2 regions of the Actinomadura sp. NPDC000929 genome follow, and region 1 is predicted to be linked to the other one. Evidence: riboswitches for the same ligand, from Rfam matches in the RefSeq annotation. Region 1 holds a riboswitch; the other holds the start of a gene.
What was found. Region 1 has a riboswitch for ZMP and ZTP ahead of ABWI04_RS35015 (bifunctional methylenetetrahydrofolate dehydrogenase/methenyltetrahydrofolate cyclohydrolase). Riboswitches for the same ligand answer to the same signal wherever they lie in the genome.
Positions count from the first base shown of each region.

Region 2: it holds a riboswitch for ZMP and ZTP, as region 1 does, so the genes downstream of both, glyA (serine hydroxymethyltransferase) here and ABWI04_RS35015 (bifunctional methylenetetrahydrofolate dehydrogenase/methenyltetrahydrofolate cyclohydrolase) in region 1, are expected to answer to the same signal.

Region 1 is NZ_JBEUPA010000151.1:176-12,401, reverse strand. Features, by position in the region: gene galK (galactokinase) at 1-546, shown strand, start outside; gene ABWI04_RS35045 (hypothetical protein) at 539-3,205, opposite strand; gene ABWI04_RS35040 (HSP90 family protein) at 3,192-4,967, opposite strand; gene ABWI04_RS35035 (malate dehydrogenase) at 5,141-6,130, opposite strand; gene ABWI04_RS35030 (NADP-dependent isocitrate dehydrogenase) at 6,396-7,613, opposite strand; gene ABWI04_RS35025 (DUF3017 domain-containing protein) at 7,752-8,192, opposite strand; gene ABWI04_RS35020 (FHA domain-containing protein) at 8,487-9,218, shown strand; gene ABWI04_RS35015 (bifunctional methylenetetrahydrofolate dehydrogenase/methenyltetrahydrofolate cyclohydrolase) at 9,420-10,280, opposite strand; ZMP/ZTP riboswitch at 10,343-10,428, opposite strand; gene ABWI04_RS35010 (GNAT family N-acetyltransferase) at 10,558-11,151, shown strand; gene ABWI04_RS35005 (hypothetical protein) at 11,171-11,347, opposite strand; gene ABWI04_RS35000 (GAP family protein) at 11,490-12,116, opposite strand.
Region 2 is NZ_JBEUPA010000266.1:348-5,221, reverse strand. Features, by position in the region: gene glyA (serine hydroxymethyltransferase) at 117-1,388, opposite strand; ZMP/ZTP riboswitch at 1,442-1,528, opposite strand; partial or broken gene ABWI04_RS41540 (DMT family transporter) at 1,633-2,466, opposite strand; gene ABWI04_RS41535 (Lrp/AsnC family transcriptional regulator) at 2,576-3,067, opposite strand; gene ABWI04_RS41530 (MFS transporter) at 3,145-4,392, opposite strand; partial or broken gene bla (class A beta-lactamase) at 4,389-4,874, opposite strand, start outside.

The DNA.
Region 1 (12,226 bases):
CCGGCCGCCTCGGGCATGGTCCTGCTGGTGGTCGACACGCGGGCCTCGCACGCGCTGACGGGCGGCGACTACGGCCGCCGCCGCGCGGAGTGCGAGGAGGCCGCGTCCCTGCTCGGCGTCGAGGCCCTGCGCGACGTCAAGGACCTCGCCGCCGCCCTCGCCGCGCTGCGCGACCCCGTCCTGCGCCGCCGCGTCCAGCACGTCGTCACCGAGAACCACCGGGTCGAGGCCGCCGTCGGGCTGCTGCGCGCCGGCGCCCTCCCCGAGCTCGGCGCCATGCTGAACGCCTCGCACCTGTCCCTGCGGGACCAGTTCGAGGTCTCCTGGCCCGAGGCCGACGCCGCCGTCGACGCCGCGGTGCGCGCGGGCGCCCGGGGCGGCCGCATGGTGGGCGGCGGCTTCGGCGGCTCCGCCATCGTCCTCACCCCGGCCGCCCGGGCCCAGAAGGTGCGGGACGCGATCACGGCCGCCTACGCCGACCGCGGCTGGACGGCCCCGGAGTTCCTGGAGGCGCCCCCCTCCGAGGGCGCCCACCGCGTCAGCTGAGGGCCGACTTGAGGTCGTCGTGCAGGCGGGTGGCCTCTTCCGCGGCGCCGGTCTCGTCCAGGGTGGTGAAGCCGTCGGCGGCGGCCGCGGCGTGCGCGGCCGCCTCGGGGAGGCGGCCGACCTGGCCGAGGACGCGGGCCTGGTCGTAGGAGACGAGGGCGGTCTCCCAGACGCGGGCGGGCTCGTTGTCCGGGGGCAGCCCGGCCAGGGCCGCGCGGGCCGTGTCCATGACGGCGACGGCCTCGTCGGCGTCGCCGCTCCACAGCAGGCTCATCGCGGCGCGGCGGCGGGTGCGGACCACCCCGTAGGGATCGCCCGCCTTCTCGTTGGCCTCGGCGGCCTCGGCGAACCGGGCGGCGGCCTGGGCGTCCCTGTCGAGGGCGGTCAGGACGCCCCCGGCCTCCTCCAGGAAGTGCGCGACGGCGTCGTGCCGGCCGTCCCGCGCGGCGTCCTCGGCGAGGTCGGCGAACGTCGCGGCGGCGTCCTCCTCGCCCATGTCCTTCTGCGCGTGCGCGAGGATCAGGCGGCAGCGCCGGGCGGGGTCGCCGTCCAGTCCGGGCAGCGCCTCCTCGGCGGTCTCGGCGGCCTCCAGGTGGCGGCCCACGGCCAGGTACGCGGCGGCGAGGTCCACGCGGAGGTGGACGGCCTGCTCGTGCATGCCCTCGGCCGTCCAGGCCGCGATGGCCTCGGCGAGGTCGGCGACGGCGTCGGCCGGCCGGTCGGCGGCGAGGAGCGCCAGGCCGCGGTCGCAGTGCGCCACCGCGCGCATCGGCGACGGGGGCAGCGCGGCGATCACCTCGTCGAGCAGGGCGAACACCTCCTCGTCCGGGCCGGTCTCCCCGCGGGCGAGGGTGCGGGCGAGCAGCAGGCCGGGCGAGGCGACCGTCTCCGGCTCGCCGGAGGCGCGCGCCGCGTCGGCGGAGCGCCGCAGCGCCGCCACCGCCTCGCCGGTGTCGCCGGTCCGCAGGAGCGCCTGCCCCCGCAGGAACCACAGCTCGCCGGCGCGGTCGGGCGCGTCGCCGGTGTCGACCCGGTCCAGCGCGGCCAGGGCCTCGGCCGGGCGGTCCAGCCCGAGGTGCGCGGTGGCGAGGCGGAGCAGCGCGGCCGTGGCGTCGCCGTCCTCCCCCGGATGCGCGGTGAGGTGCTCGGCGGACGCGACCACCTGCTCCAGGCCGCCCTCGTCGCCGAGGTCGACGCGCATCGCGCCGAGGCGGCCGAGCGCGCGGTACCGGCGCGTCTCCTCGCCCAGCTCCGCGTACAGCCGGGAGGCCTCCTCCCAGCACCGCGCGGCGCCCTGGCCGTCGCCCTCGACGGCCAGCTCGACGCCCCGGCCGTCCAGGCGGCGGGCCTTCTGGAAGGGCGTCGGCCCGGTGGTCTCGGCGACGGCGTCGAACCGCCGGAAGGCCGCGAGCATGCCGGGCAGGTCGCCGTCGGCGCGGCGCCGGTCCACCAGGTCGAGCAGCTCCCCGAGATCGTCCATGGACGCGAGGGCGTCGGCGGAGGCGGCGTCGTCCGCGGAAGGGGTCCGCGGGGCGGGGGCGGGCGCGGGGCGGCGGTGGTGGGGGGCCAGCGGCAGGAAGTCGACGACCGGCTCGGCCTCCAGCGTGGCGCGCACCTTGTCGCCCTGGTGGGACGTGCCGTTGCGGGCGTCGAACCGGGCCGCCAGCGCCGTCGCGCGCTCGGCCAGCTCGGCGCGCAGCTCGGGCAGGGGCACGTCCGCCGCCGGGCGGTCGTCGGCCGCCGGTCGTCGGACGGTCGCCGCGCCGTGCCCGGCCGCCTCGACCGCCCCCAGCAGCAGGGCCGCCGCGGCGGAGAACTCCATGTCGGCGTGCGCGCTCGGGGCCCGGTCGAGCCAGCCGAGGTGCCGCTGCAGGATCTCCAGGCCGCGCGCCCCGTTGCCCGTGACCGCGCAGAACTCCAGGTGCTCGCCGATGTCGCCGAGGTCGGCGAGGCGCGCCCGGTGCACCCGGTAGGCGCGGCGGTGCGCGGCGGCGGCCTCCTCCAGGCGGCCCATGCGCAGGTACACCGGCAGCAGCGCCGTCTGGATCGACTGCGGCTGCTCGTTGCAGGACAGCCGCGCGCTCAGCACCGGCGCGGCGATCTCGAACGCCTCCTCGTGCCGTCCGGCCTCGACCAGGTGGCGGGCCATGCCGGTCGGGTCGCAGCCCTCGCAGTCGGACAGCTCGTCCCGCTCGGCGGCGCGCCACTTCACGAACCACTCGTGCGCCGAAGCGTCGCCGATGTGCCGCGCCACCACGTTGCGGTAGTGGTACACCGCCTGGAGGCTGTGCCCGCCCGCCTTGTAGCGCCGCTCCATGTCGTCGAGGACGGCGTAGGCGCGGTCCAGCGGGATCTCGGGGAACGAGGTCAGGGAGCTGACCACCGCCTTCATCTGCCACAGCAGGCTGTGCGTCTCGTCGAACCGGGCGGGGTCGCGGTCGTGGTCGGCCAGCGTGCGGCTGAACGTCGCGAACGCCTTCACGGGCTCGCCGCCGTACCGGTAGGCGTCGGTCAGCCTGACCCGCACGTGGAACGCGAGGACCTCGTCGCCCGCCGCCTCGGCGCGGCGCAGCGCGTCCTCGATCAGGACGGTGCGGGCCTCCCCGTAGGGCAGCTCCTGCGACCGCGCCATCAGCGCGTAGACGTCATCCATGCTCAACGGGGCCCTCCGGGGAGTGGACGGCCCACTCCAGCAGGCCGATGAAGGAACGGTTCAGGACCGCCGTGTCGACGGGCCGCAGCGGATGGTGGCCGAGCAGCAGCGCCTGCCCGTACAGGGCCTGGACGGCCGCCTCGACCGGCCCGCCGTCACCGAGCGAGGTGACCCGCCGCGCCAGCGGATTGCGGTAGTTCAGCACCAGCTGGGGGCGGTCGGCGCTCGTGGTCGCGCCGACCGCGCCGAGCACGTCCGCCCACAGCTCGCCCGCCTCCTCCTGCGCGCGGGCCAGCTCCTCGCGGAACTGCGCGTCCCGGCTCGTCAGGTACAGCGCGGGCAGCGACGCGGGGTCGAAGTCGCGGACGACGACCTCGCAGCCGAGCCGCTCCACCGCCCGCTGCGCCGCCGCGAGGAACGGCCGCAGCGCCAGCTCCGCCGCCGGGTCGAGGACGCCGAAGGTGGTGGTCAGCTCGGCCGCGTCCAGCCGCGCGAGCCGGATGTCGGGATCGAGGTCCGGCAGCCGCTCGATGATCTCGGTGTCGTGGACGTAGCCGCCGTTGACCAGGCCCACGCCCTGGGCGCCCGCGACCGCCGCGAGCCGCCGGAACTCGTCCACGTCCGCGGTGAACCGGCCGTCCGGGTGGCGGCGGCGGAACTCGTGCAGGGTCATCGGCCCGGAGGACGTCTCGTACTCCAGCCACCGGTCGACGATCCGCAGCATGTCGTCGTCGTGCAGGGCCATCGCCTTGACGCCGAGCTGGTGCAGCCGCAGGAAGGCCCGCAGCCGCGCCGGGTCGGTCTCGGCGAGCTTCACCAGCCACTGCCGCAGCACCTCGCCGAGGCCGTGCCGGGTCGATTCGAGCAGCTCGTCCTCGTAGAGGGCCTCGCGGCTCGCGGTCGGCCGCAGCTCCCCCGCGTCCACGACGCAGCGCGCGAAGAACGCCCAGTCGGGAAGCAGTCCCTCGACGCTCTCGGCCAGCAGCATCCGCTTCAGGTAGACGCGGTGCGCGGCGCGCGCGGACGGCGACACCGGCTCGGGCAGGACGAACGCGACGCCCGTCAGCCCGGCCTCCGGCACGTCGAGGTCCACGACGTCGAACGGGGTGAACCCGCAGACCTCCTCGCAGTACCGCTCCAGCGCCCGCCTGCGGTCGGCGGGATCGCGGTAGGACGCCCGCCACGGCGGCCCGTCGCCGGTGACGGCCACGCCGTCCACGACCAGCTCGACCGGGAGGAGCGACCCGTAGGTGGCGGCCAGCTCGGCGACGACCGGCGGGCTGAGCAGCTCCCCCGCGCCCGGCCGCGCCCGCAGCGTCACCGTCGTGCCCGGCTCGTCGCGCTCGCCCGGCTCGACCAGGTAGCTGCCCTCGGACCGTCCCGTCCACCGGACGGCGCCGCCGCCGCGCGCGGACCGCGTCACGACCTCGATCTCGTCCGCGACGAGGAACGCCGACAGCAGCCCGATCCCGAACTGGCCGAGGAAGTCGTGCCGCGCGAAGCCCAGTTCGTCCCGCTTGGACGACCGCCCGATGGTCGCCAGCAGCGTGTGCACCTCGTCCTCGGTCAGGCCGACGCCGTCGTCGTGGACGCGCAGCACGCCGCCGCCCGTCTCGATCTCGACGCGGCCGCCGGCGCCGCGCGCGGTGATCGCGTCCACCGCGTTCTGCAGCAGCTCCCGCAGGTAGACGCGCGGGCTCGCGTAGAGATGGCGGCTCAGCAGATCCACCACGCCCCGCAGGTCCACCTGGAACGCCTGTTCGGCCACCGGCACGCCTCCCCCGATCACTTTCCGAGCGATCACACCCTAGCGACCGATACCGACGCATTCAGATCATTTGCCGTCGCCACCGCGTGATCGCCGCCCCGCCGCCGCCCGGAAGCGGCCCCGGACGCGGACGAGCCCCGGACCACGGGGTCCGGGGCTCGTCCGCGCTCAGGTCAGATGAGGCCGAGCTTGCGGACCGCCTCGCGCTCCTCCGACAGCTCCGCGACGGACGCGTCGATCCGGGCGCGGGAGAAGTCGTCGATCTCCAGGCCCTGGACGATCTCCCACTTCCCGTCCGCGGCGGTGACCGGGAAGGAGGAGATCAGGCCCTCGGGGACGCCGTAGGAGCCGTCCGACACGACCGCCATCGACGTCCAGTCGCCGTCGGCGGTGCCGTTCACCCAGGTGTGCACGTGGTCGATCGCGGCGGACGCGGCCGACGCCGCCGACGACGCGCCCCGCGCCTCGATGATCGCGGCGCCGCGCTTGGCGACGGTCGGGATGAAGGTGTTCTCCAGCCAGTCCTGGTCGTTCACCGTCTCGGCGGCGTTCCTGCCGGCGATCTCGGCGTGGAACAGGTCCGGGTACTGCGTGGCGGAGTGGTTGCCCCAGATCGTCATCCTGCGGATGTCGGAGACCGAGGCGCCCGTCTTCTTCGCCAGCTGCGCGAGGGCGCGGTTGTGGTCCAGGCGCGTCATCGCGGTGAACCGCTCGGCCGGGACGTCCGGCGCGTGCTGCTGCGCGATCAGCGCGTTGGTGTTGGCCGGGTTGCCGACCACGAGGACCTTGACGTCGTCGGCGGCGCCGGCGTTGATCGCCTCGCCCTGCGGCTTGAAGATGCCGCCGTTGGCCTCCAGCAGGTCGCCGCGCTCCATGCCCTTCGTGCGCGGGCGCGCGCCGACCAGCAGCGCCACGTTCGTCCCCTCGAACGCCCGGCCGGCGTCGTCGAAGATGTCGATGCCGGACAGCAGCGGGAACGCGCAGTCGTCCAGTTCCATCGCGGTGCCCTCCGCGGCCTTCACCGCCTGCGGGATCTCCAGCAGGCGCAGGCGTACGGGCACGTCCGCGCCGAGGAGGTGCCCGGACGCGATGCGGAACAGCAGCGCGTAGCCGATCTGGCCCGCGGCGCCGGTAACGGTAACGGTGACTGGGGTGCGAGTCATGCGTCCTTCTCCTGCTGTGACCTGACGGGGCTCAGGCGGCCATCCTTGGGAACCCGACCGCCCGAGAGGCCTCCCGCCCGCACTCCGTCGCGCGGGTTCTCTCGCCGTCGAGATAGTTGCGGTGCCAGGCTATCGCGCACGTCCCGCCCGCCACCGCGCAGGTGCGCCTCCCGGCACGCCCCCCGCCCCGAACAGGCGGAAGGCCGCCCCGGACGGATCCGGAACGGCCTTCACCCCGCGTGCGCGGGGGGCGACCGGCGAGACGCTAGCCGCCGATCTTCTTCTGGAGGTTGGTGTCGAGCGCCTCCAGGAAGCCCTGCGTGGTCAGCCAGGGGGTCTCCCCGCCGACGAGCAGGGCGAGGTCCTTGGTCATCTGGCCGCTCTCGACGGTCTCGATGCAGACCTGCTCCAGCTTGCGGGCGAAGTCGATGACCTCGGGCTGGTCGTCGAGCTTGCCGCGGTGCTCCAGCCCGCGCGTCCAGGCGAAGATCGACGCGATCGGGTTGGTCGACGTCGGCTTGCCCTGCTGGTGCTGCCGGTAGTGCCGGGTCACCGTGCCGTGCGCGGCCTCGGCCTCGACGGTCCTGCCGTCGGGGGTCATGAGGACGGAGGTCATCAGGCCGAGGGAGCCGAAGCCCTGCGCGAGGGTGTCGGACTGGACGTCGCCGTCGTAGTTCTTGGCGGCCCAGACGAACCCGCCCTCCCACTTGAGCGCGGCCGCGACCATGTCGTCGATCAGGCGGTGCTCGTAGGTGAGGCCCTTGGCCTCGAACTCGGCCTTGAACTCGGTCTCGTAGATCTCCTGGAAGAGGTCCTTGAACCGGCCGTCGTAGGCCTTGAGGATCGTGTTCTTCGTCGACATGTACAGCGGCATCCCGCGGCTCAGCGCGTACCGCATGCTCGTCCGGGCGAAGTCGCGGATCGAGTCGTCGTAGTTGTACATGCCCATGGCCACGCCGCCGCCGGGGAACGAGGCGACCTCGAACTCCATCGGCTCGTCGCCGTTCTCGGGGGTGTAGGTGATCGTCACCTTGCCCGGGCCCGGCACGACGAAGTCGGTGGCCTTGTACTGGTCGCCGTGGGCGTGGCGGCCGATGATGATCGGCTTCGTCCAGCCGGGGACCAGGCGCGGGATGTTGGAGACAACGATCGGCTCACGGAAGATCACGCCGCCCAGGATGTTGCGGATCGTCCCGTTCGGGGACCGCCACATCTTCTTCAGGCCGAACTCCTCGACGCGCGCCTCGTCGGGGGTGATGGTCGCGCACTTCACACCGACGCCGTGCTCCAGGATGGCCTTGGCGGCGTCGACGGTGACCTGGTCGTCCGTGGCGTCACGGTGCTCGATCCCCAGGTCGTAGTACTTCAGGTCCACATCGAGGTAGGGCAGGATCAACTGGTCCTTGATGAATTTCCAGATGATCCGCGTCATTTCGTCGCCGTCGAGTTCGACGACCGGGCCCGCTACTTTGATCTTGGGCATGCTGTTGCTGTCCCTTTCCTACACCTGGCCAGCAGTCCTTGTAAGGCTCAACTGGCAAGGCTAGCCGAGGCGGTCATGAGGTCTAGACCTGGCCTTGCCCTGGGACCCGCCGCCTCCGGCCTGACCTGCGGCGACGCGCTAGCCCGGGGGCTCCTTGGCCGTCCGGGAGGAGCGCCCGGCGAGGAGCAGCCGCGCCCCGCGCACCATCATCGTGAACGCGATCAGCACGCCGAACGCGCCGGCGAGGACGAGCCCGGTCTTGTTCATCGGCGGGACGCTCAGCGACACGAACGCGACCATCTCGCCGAGGATCACGAGCGTCCAGCAGTCGACCGACCGGCTCCGGACGGCGAGCGGGCCGAGCTGCGACTCGGGCAGCAGCAGCCGGGCCAGCGCGCCGATGAGCAGCGCGGCGGCCATCAGGCCCGAGCCCTTGCGAAAGTAGTTGAAGGCGCACAGCGTGAGCCCCGCGCCGACGCCGCTGAGCACGAGGAGGTACGGCAGCCGCGCGAGCCAGTGCGGGGCGGCGCTCCTCCGACGCGGCGCCTTGCGCCTGCGCCGGTGCACCTGGGTGCTCATGGCCCTCACGGTATAGGCAATCGGGCCCCGGCACGACATCGCGCACCCCTCCGGCGGGAGCGGTCCGCGGGGGGACGCAGATGAGTCGGGGCGGAGACGCAAGCGAGGCGGCGGGGGGAGCGTCCGGTTTGTCACACGCCGCCGAAATGCGGATGGGACCTATGTGCTCAAGGTGATGGCCGAGAGCCCGGAATCCCCTGCGCCATCGGTCCTACTCGCCAGTAGGAGGGTGTGACGGCATGGCACCCGGGTAACCCGGCAGACAGGGGTCGCTAACTAGCTGGGAGGACTGCCGTGGAGGGGCCGTTCATGCGGATCGAGGACAGCGGGCTGGTGGTGCCGCTGCGCCCCGACGTGACGACGGTCGGGAGAGGGAGAGGAGTGGACATCCGCCTCGACGACCCGTCTGTGTCCCGTTTGCACGCAGAGATCGTCCGACGTGGCCCGTACGTCTACGTGGTGGACATGGGCCTGTCCCGCAACGGGACGCGCGTCAACGGCCGGCCGATCGCCCGCCGTGTGCTGGAGGACGGTGACGTCGTGAGCTTCGGCACGGCGCGCTGCCGCTTGGGGGGCATCCCCCGTGAGGAGGTCGACCCGGACGTCGAACTGCGGCGCGCCGTCGCGCCCGAGCTCACCCGCCGGGAGGTCGACGTGCTGACCTCGCTGTGCCGGCCCGCACTGTCCGACGAGGCGTTCGTGGCCCCGGCCACGGCGCGCGACATCGCCGGCGAGCTGGTCGTCACGGAGGCCGCGGTCAAGCAGCACCTGCTGCGCCTCTACCAGAAGTTCCGGATCCCCGAGGGCGCCAACCGGCGCACCCGGCTCGCCAACGAGGTCATCGCGATGGGCCTCGTCCGCCCGCTGCCGCCGGTGCACGTGCCCCAGCAGGGCCGTCCGCCGATGGACGGGCGCGTCCCCGGGGTGCGCGGCACCACCGAGACGCGCCGGCCGGGCGCCACCGGCCACGCGCACGGCCCGGGCCGTCCGGCGCACAGCACGGCCGCGGGACGGAGGGCCAGCTGATGTGAGACCCGCGGTCGCCCTCCCCGGCAGCGCGACAGGAGGGCGATCGCTCAGCCCCCGATGCGGCCGCGTAAGTGACGGCGCGGCCCAGGGACTCGCCGGCGGGGGCCGCCACCCAGGTGCTGGTGGCGGCCCCCGAAGCGTGCCTGTCCGCGGCCCGTGCCCGGCCGGCCCGGCGGGGCCGGCCGGTCGGGCTGGTGGTCAGACGGCCTGCCCTGTGGCCTGCTCGGCCGCCTCGACGACGTTCGCGAGGAGCATGGCGCGGGTCATCGGGCCGACACCGCCGGGGTTGGGCGCGACCCAGCCGGCGACGTCGCGGACGTCGGCGGCGACGTCCCCGGCGAGCTTGCCGTCCACGCGGGACACGCCCACGTCGAGGACGGCTGCGCCGGGCTTGACCATGTCGGCCGTGATGAGGCCGGGCACCCCGGCCGCGGCCACGACGATGTCGGCCTTGCGGGTGTGCTCGGCGAGGTCGCGGGTGGCGGTGTGGCAGAGGGTGACGGTCGCGTTCTCGGTGCGGCGGGTCAGCAGCAGGCCGAGGGAACGGCCGACGGTGATGCCGCGGCCGACGACGGTGACCTCGGCCCCCTTCAGCGGGACGTCGAAGCGGCGCAGCAGCTCGACGATGCCCTTCGGCGTGCACGGCAGCGGGCCCGGCTGCATCAGGACGAGCCGGCCGAGGTTGACCGGGTGCAGGCCGTCGGCGTCCTTGACGGGGTCGATGCGCTCCAGCACGCGCTGCTCGTCGAGGCCCTTCGGGAGCGGCAGCTGGACGATGTAGCCGGTGCAGGCGGGGTCGGCGTTCAGCTCGGCGACGGCGCGCTCCACCTCGTCCTGCGAGGCGGTGGCGGGCAGGTCGCGGCGGATGCTCTCGATGCCGACCTCGGCGCAGTCGCGGTGCTTCATGTTCACGTACGAGTGGCTGCCGGGGTCGTCGCCGACCAGGACGGTGCCGAGCCCGACGGAGACGCCGCGCTCGCGCAGCGCCTCGACGCGGACCTTGAGGTTCGAGCGGATCTCGGCGGCCGTGGCCTTGCCGTCCAGAATCTGTGCCGTCATGCGTTCCTCCGCGTGGATCTCGGCGGGACCGGGCCCCGGGCGCACAGCCCGGCCGGATGGGTCCCGTCCACCCAGGCGCGCGGTGTCCGGACTGTCGTTCGCTCCCCGGTGGTGATCCACCTTGACCGCGCCAGTCGCGTAGGCCCCCATGCTAACCGGCCGCCCGGAGACGGCGGGCCCCGCGGCTCCGTGGAGGAGGCCCCCCGCGAGTGGCTTGCGGAAAAGGGCGCCGAGTGGCTCTGCCGGAGGCCGCCCCCGGGGTCCTAGCGTGCTCCGCATGAACGAGGAATGGTTCGAGCGGCCCGTCCTGACCGGGCGGTACGTGCGGCTGGAGCCGCTGTCCGCCGACCACGCCCCGGGCCTGTTCGAGGCGTCCAAGGACCCGGACCTGTGGACGTGGATGAGCCAGCGCCGGCCGGAGAGCGTCGCCGACATGCGCGCGCAGGTCGACCAGGCGCTGGCGGCCTGCGAGCGCGGGCTGCGCCTGCCCTGGGTCCAGATCGACGCGGTGACCGGGGAGGTCGCCGGGACGACGTCGTACTACGAGATCTCACCGTCCGACCGCGGCCTGTGCATCGGCCACACGTGGATCGGGGCGCGGTGGCACCGGACGGGGCTCAACACCGAGGCGAAGCTGCTGCTCATAGGCCGCGCGTTCGCCGACCTAGGGGCGATCCGGGTCGGCTGGCACACGCACGTCAGCAACGAGCGGTCGCGCGCGGCGATCGAGCGGCTCGGGGCGGCGTTCGAGGGCGTCCACCGGAAGCACCGGATCCGCGCGGACGGCTCGATCCGCGACACCGCCGTCTACGCGATGACGGACGACGACTGGCCCGCCGCCGAACGCGCCCTGCGCGCGAGACTGCGCTGACGGCCGGTGGGCGGGGCGCTCAGTCCTCGGAGCGCTGGCGCCAGCCGATGAGGCGGTCGGTGCCGTGCCAGCCGAGCTGGGCGGCGAGCACCGCGGCCAGGAACGCGGCGACCAGCCCGATCACCTGGCGCGACTCCATCAGCAGCAAGTCGGCCTGGTAGACGACGCCGAGCATGAGGGACATCAGCAGATTCATCCTGCCTCCACCACGGAACGCCCGCGCCGGGGTCAAGGGAGGGTCACAGGGGGGCGCGGCAGCCTGAGGGTACCCGCCCGGCGGCCGTGTGTGGTCCCGCGCCGCGGAACGGGTCGCGCGAGGGCGGCCGGGCGGGCCGCCGTCAGTGGATGATCGCGATGAAGATCAGGCAGCAGATGATGTTGACCATCCAGCTGTTGTTCGTCATCCACTCCCGCGCGCGGGGCATGGCGCGCTCGGCGCGCCGGTGGAAGAGCAGCACGGCGAGCAGCGGCAGCGCCGCGACCAGGAGGGTGGCCCCGACGAAGACGGCGGCCTCCGCCGCGCCCTCGTGGTGCTGCTCCAGGTTGGCCCCCACCGTGAGCATCACGATGATGTCGGAGGGCATCAGGATGATCAGCAGCAGCCCGGTCTTGAACGCCCGGCCCGGCCCGGCGTTCATCAGCGAGCCGAGCCATTTGGGCGGTTCGATCGTGGCCCGTTTCACGTAGTTGCGCACGATGGCGGCCAGCAGCAGCGCGATCAGCACATACTGGACGATCTTGCCGACCGAGCTGTCGTCGGACGGCTTGCCGATGTCCACGCTGTTGCCCACCAGCGCGAAGATGCCCCGCGCGGCGGCGACGCCCGCGCTCGCCGAGATGGCCACGCCCGCCAGGAACGCCAGGGAGACCCGCACGGGCCTCGGGGTCGTCACCAGGATGATCGCCGACATGATCTGGGGACCCGCCATCATCGTGATGGCCAGCGGGAGCACCTGAAAGCTCATGGCCCCTCCCCCGCCGTGGCTCCCGCCGCACGGGAGACGCCCCTCGTCAGGGCTCACGCTAGAGGAGCGACCGGGGCTCGGTCCGTCGGCCGACGCGTTCTTGACCGGGA
Region 2 (4,874 bases), on a different contig from region 1:
CGGGGGGGGGGGTGGGGGGCGCGAATTGGGGCCACTGGGGGGCGGGCGCGGGGGGGGGCCCCCCCCCCCACCCCGGGGCCTGGCGCATGATCACTCTCCTGCGCCCGCGCTGAGCGTCAGGGCGCGGACCGCCAGCCGGGCATCGGGAACGACGCGAGCAGGTCGCGGACCTGCCCGGCGACCCGGTCCAGCACCGCCTCGTCCTGCTTGGCGGCGGCCTGCACGACCTCGTCGATCCATGCGGCGAGCTGCGGCATGTGCTCCTCGCCGATCCCCCGGGTGGTGATCGCGGCGGTGCCGAGCCGCAGCCCGGACGGGTCGAAGGGCTTGCGCGGGTCGAACGGGACGGCGTTGTAGTTCAGCTCGATGCCGGCGCGGTCGAGGGCCTGCGCGGCGGGCTTGCCCGCGACGCCCTTGCCGGTCAGGTCGATGAGGATGAGGTGGTTGTCGGTGCCTCCGGAGATCAGGTCGTAGCCGCGGTCCAGCAGCGCGGCGGCCAGCGCCTTGGCGTTCGTGACCACCTGCCGCGCGTACCCGGCGAAGTCCGGCTGCGCCGCCTCCTTCAGCGCGACGGCGATCGCGGCCGTCGTGTGGTTGTGCGGCCCGCCCTGCAGGCCCGGGAAGACGGCCTTGTCGACCGCCTTCGCGTGCTCCGCCGTCGACAGGATCATGGCGCCGCGGGGGCCGCGCAGCGTCTTGTGCGTGGTGGTGGTGACGACGTCGGCGTGCCCGACCGGGGACGGGTGCGCGCCGCCGGCGACCAGGCCCGCGATGTGCGCGATGTCGGCCGCCAGGACCGCCCCGGCCTCCCGGGCGATCTCGGCGAACGCCGGGAAGTCGATCGTCCGCGGGACCGCGGTGCCGCCGCACCAGATCAGCTTCGGCCGCTCCTTGAGGGCGAGGTCGCGCACCTGGTCCATGTCGACGCGGCCGGTGTCGGCGCGCACGTCGTAGCGGACGGGGCGGAACCACTTGCCGGTGGCCGAAACCGACCAGCCGTGCGTCAGGTGGCCGCCCATCGGCAGCGACAGGCCCATGACCGGGTCGCCGGGCTCCAGGAACGCCATGTAGACGGCGAGGTTGGCGGGCGAGCCCGAGTAGGGCTGGACGTTGGCGTGCTCGGCGCCGAACACGCCCTTCGCCCGCTCGATGGCGAGCAGCTCGATGGGGTCGACGTTCTGCTGGCCCTCGTAGTAGCGCTTGCCCGCGTAGCCCTCGGAGTACTTGTTGGTCAGGACCGTGCCGGCGGCCTCCAGCACCGCCTCCGAGACGTAGTTCTCCGAGGCGATCAGGCGGATCTTCTCGTACTGGCGGCGGGCCTCGGCCTCCACCAGCGCGGCGATCTCGGGGTCCTGGCCCTGCAGATGGGGTACGGCCGGTTCGTGCATCGTGAGCCTCCGCGCTGCTCGCGCCGGGGCTTCGGGCACCCCGGCGAAGGGGACCCGTACACCCAGGCGCGCGGTGTGCGGACTACTTTCGCTCCCCGGTGGTCGTCTCCACCTTGACTGCGCCAGTCGCGTGGGCGCCATCATACCGGGCCGGCCCGCGCCGGCGGGGCGCGCGTGCGGGGACCGAGACCAGGAACAGCCCGCCCAGCAGCAGCAGCGACCCCGCCGCGACCGGCGCCGACATGCGCTCGCCGAGGACGGCCACGGCCAGGCCGGCGGCGACGAGCGGCTCGGCGAGGCTGAGCGTCCCGGCGGTCGCGGCCGTCACCCGGCCGAGGCCGGTGACGAAGAACATGTACGCGGCGGCGGTGGCGGCGATCCCGAGCCAGGCCACCAGGGCCGCCGAGCGCGGCGCGGCGAGGGCGGGCAGTTCCGGCAGCGTCCAGGGAAGCAGGGCCGCTCCCCCGGCCAGGAGCGTCACCGACACCGCTCCGGCCATCCCGGCCCCTCGCATCCCGCCGCCGTGACCCGTGAGCGTCTCGGCCGACACCAGCACCTTGGCCGAGACCGTGTAGACGCCGAAGCACGTGCCGCCGGCCAGGCTCAGCGCGATCCCGGCGGGGTCCGCGTGGACGGCCTCCCCCGGCACCATCAGCAGCGCCACGCCGCCGACCGCGCAGGCCGTCCCGGCCCACCAGCGGCGGCCGAGCCGGGCGCCCAGGACGAGCCGCTCGCAGAGGCCGGTGGAGACGGGCGCGAGCCCGAACACGACGGCGGTCGCGACGGCCGCGCCGGTCCGGTCGACCGCGCTGAAGAACGACGCCTGGAAGACGCCGGTCGCCGCCGAGGCCGCCGCGAGGGGCGGCCAGGTGCGCCTGGTCAGCGCCAGGAACGCGCGGCGGTCCGCCACGAGTACGAGGACGGCCAGGACGAGCCCGCCCGAGAGGATCCGGGCGCCGCCGACCGCGACCGGGTCCGCGGACGGACCCGCCAGCACCTGCGCCGGCCCGACCGTTCCCCAGAGCACGCCGGCGGCGAGCACCAGCAGCACACCGGATGTGTTGTTCCATCGGTCCATGCCGCCGAAGCTAGGCGAACATGCGGAACTCAGACCTTAGGACCGTCATTCGTTCGCTTCAACCGACCGAGGCCGTCATTCCTTCGCCGCTCACGGAGAACTGCATACCTCAGCTGTAGGGCGTTCGGCCTTCAGGCCGGTGGTCCGACGGAAGTTCGGACTGCTCGACCGGCTGCACGTAGTCGTACACGACGATCGTGCGGACGTCCACGTACTCCTTGCGGCGCGCCAGCCGGTCGAGGACGAAGTCGCGCAGGTACGCGGTGCTCGGCACCGCCACGTGGACGAGCAGGTCCTCGTTCCCGGTCACGACGAAGACCCCGATCGTCTCGGGCATCGAGGCCATGCTGTCGCGCGCGGACTCGATCGCCTCGCGCGACTGCGGCCGGATCCTGATCGAGATCAGCGCCTGCACGCCGCGTCCCAGCCGCTCCAGGTCGGCCGCCGCGTGGAACCCGGTGATGACGCCCCGCGAGCGCAGCGCCCGCGTCCGCTCCAGGGCCGTGGACGGCGCGATCCCCACCGCCTCCGCCAGCTCGCGGTTGGTCTGCCGCCCGTCCCGCTGCAGGCGCCGCAGGATCGCCTGGTCGACCGCGTCCATGTGGTCCCTCCCGAACTGCCCGGCGGACGCCGAACTCCCGCGCGGGAATCGCGCCCGGACGTCCCGTCCCCCGAAGATTATTCGCCGCGGGCCGGGCCCGCCACGGGGCCCGCCATGGTGTCCGCCGCGGTGCACGCCACCGCCAGGAGCGCGCAGGCGCCGACGCCGGTGAGGGCCCACGCCGCGCCCGCCGGGCCGAGGTCGAAGAGGCGGCCGATCACCAGGTCGCCCGCGAAGGAGAACATGCCGGCGCAGAACGCCAGTACGCCGTAGTAGGAGCCGAAGCACTCCGGCGGAGCGCGCCGGGCGGTCCGCTGGAAGACCGAGGGCTGGACCAGGCCGTTGGCGACGCCGTTGAGGACGGCCGCGAGCATCAGCGGGCCGGGCCGCGTGCCGTCCAGCGCCGCGAGGACGAAGAACCCGGCCGCGGCGCACAGCAGGCCGGTCCGCAGCACCCACGGCCGCTCGCCGCGGCGCCGGACGGCGACGAGGGGCTGGACCGCCGCCGCGACCATCGCCAGCAGGGAGAAGCTGAGCGTCGCCACCGCGGGCGTGAAGCCGAGGAGGGGCACGGCCGTCATGATGTGGGTGGCGAGCAGCGTTGTGGGCGCGGTCAGCAGCGCGAAGTAAAGGAACGCCCGATCGGCGAGCACCGCCCGCACGCCCGCGAGGACGTCGCGGGGACGCGCGGTCGAGCTTCTCCTCCCTGACCGGGGCACGAGAAGGAAGAGGACGCCGGCGACCACCCAGAGTGCGGCGGCCACCCCCGTCAGGAGCGCGAACCCGGACCCGGTGCCCAGAAGGAGGAGCCCCATCGGCGGGCCCGCGACCGTCGCCAGGTGCTGGGCGGCGACGTAGGCGGCGAAGCCGCCCGACCGGCCGGCGGGGCCGACGGACGCCAGCAGGCTGTGGCCCGCGGGGTTGTAGAGCGCTCCGCCGACCGCGATGGCGACGGCCGCGCAGAGCAGCGCCCCCACGCTTCCGGCGAACCCGAGGCCCGCGAACCCCAGCGCGCGCACGGCGCAGGAGATCATTCCGGTCCGGCGCGCGCCGAGCAGGTCGGTGACCGCGCCGACCGGCAGGAGCAGCGCGAACTGCAGGCCCACCCGCACGCCGAGGACCAGGCCGACCGTGCCGGCCAGCAGCCCGAGGTCGTGCCGGAGGTGGGCGACGAGGTGCGCCATCACCGCGAAGAAGCCGAGGCTGGCGGCGAGCTGGATCGCCACGACCACCGCGACGACCCTGCGGTCGGACGGGTTCGCGGCGGGGGCGGGCGGTGGGCCGGGGGGCGCGGGGGCGGGCGCGGGGACGGAGACGGCGGTCACAGCCCTGCCCGGGACAGGTCCGAGACGACCAGCGCGGTGGCCTCCGCGATCAGGGCGTTCTTCGGCGGGGTGTCGTAGCCCGGGCGGTCGGACATGACGGCCACCATCAGCGGGGCGCCCCGGGGAGGCCGCACGACGGCGATGTCGTTGGCCCGGCCGTAGTCGCCGGTGCCGGTCTTACTGGCCGCCTTCCATCCCCGGGGCAGACCCGCCCTCACGCGCTGGGCTCCGACGGCCGTGGCGCTGCGTTCGAGCCAGCCGCGGACCAGAGCGCGCTTGCCGGGCTCCAGCGCGTCCCCGAGGACGATCGCGCGGTAGTCGGCGGCGATCGCCCGGGGGCTCGTGGTGTCGCGGGGGTCTTCCGGACGCACCCTGTTCAGCTCGGGCTCGTAGTCGTCCATGCGGCCGACAGTGTCGCCGAGGCTCCGCAGGTAGGCGGTCAGCCCCGAAGGTCCGCCGACGTCGCGCATCAGCAGGTTCCC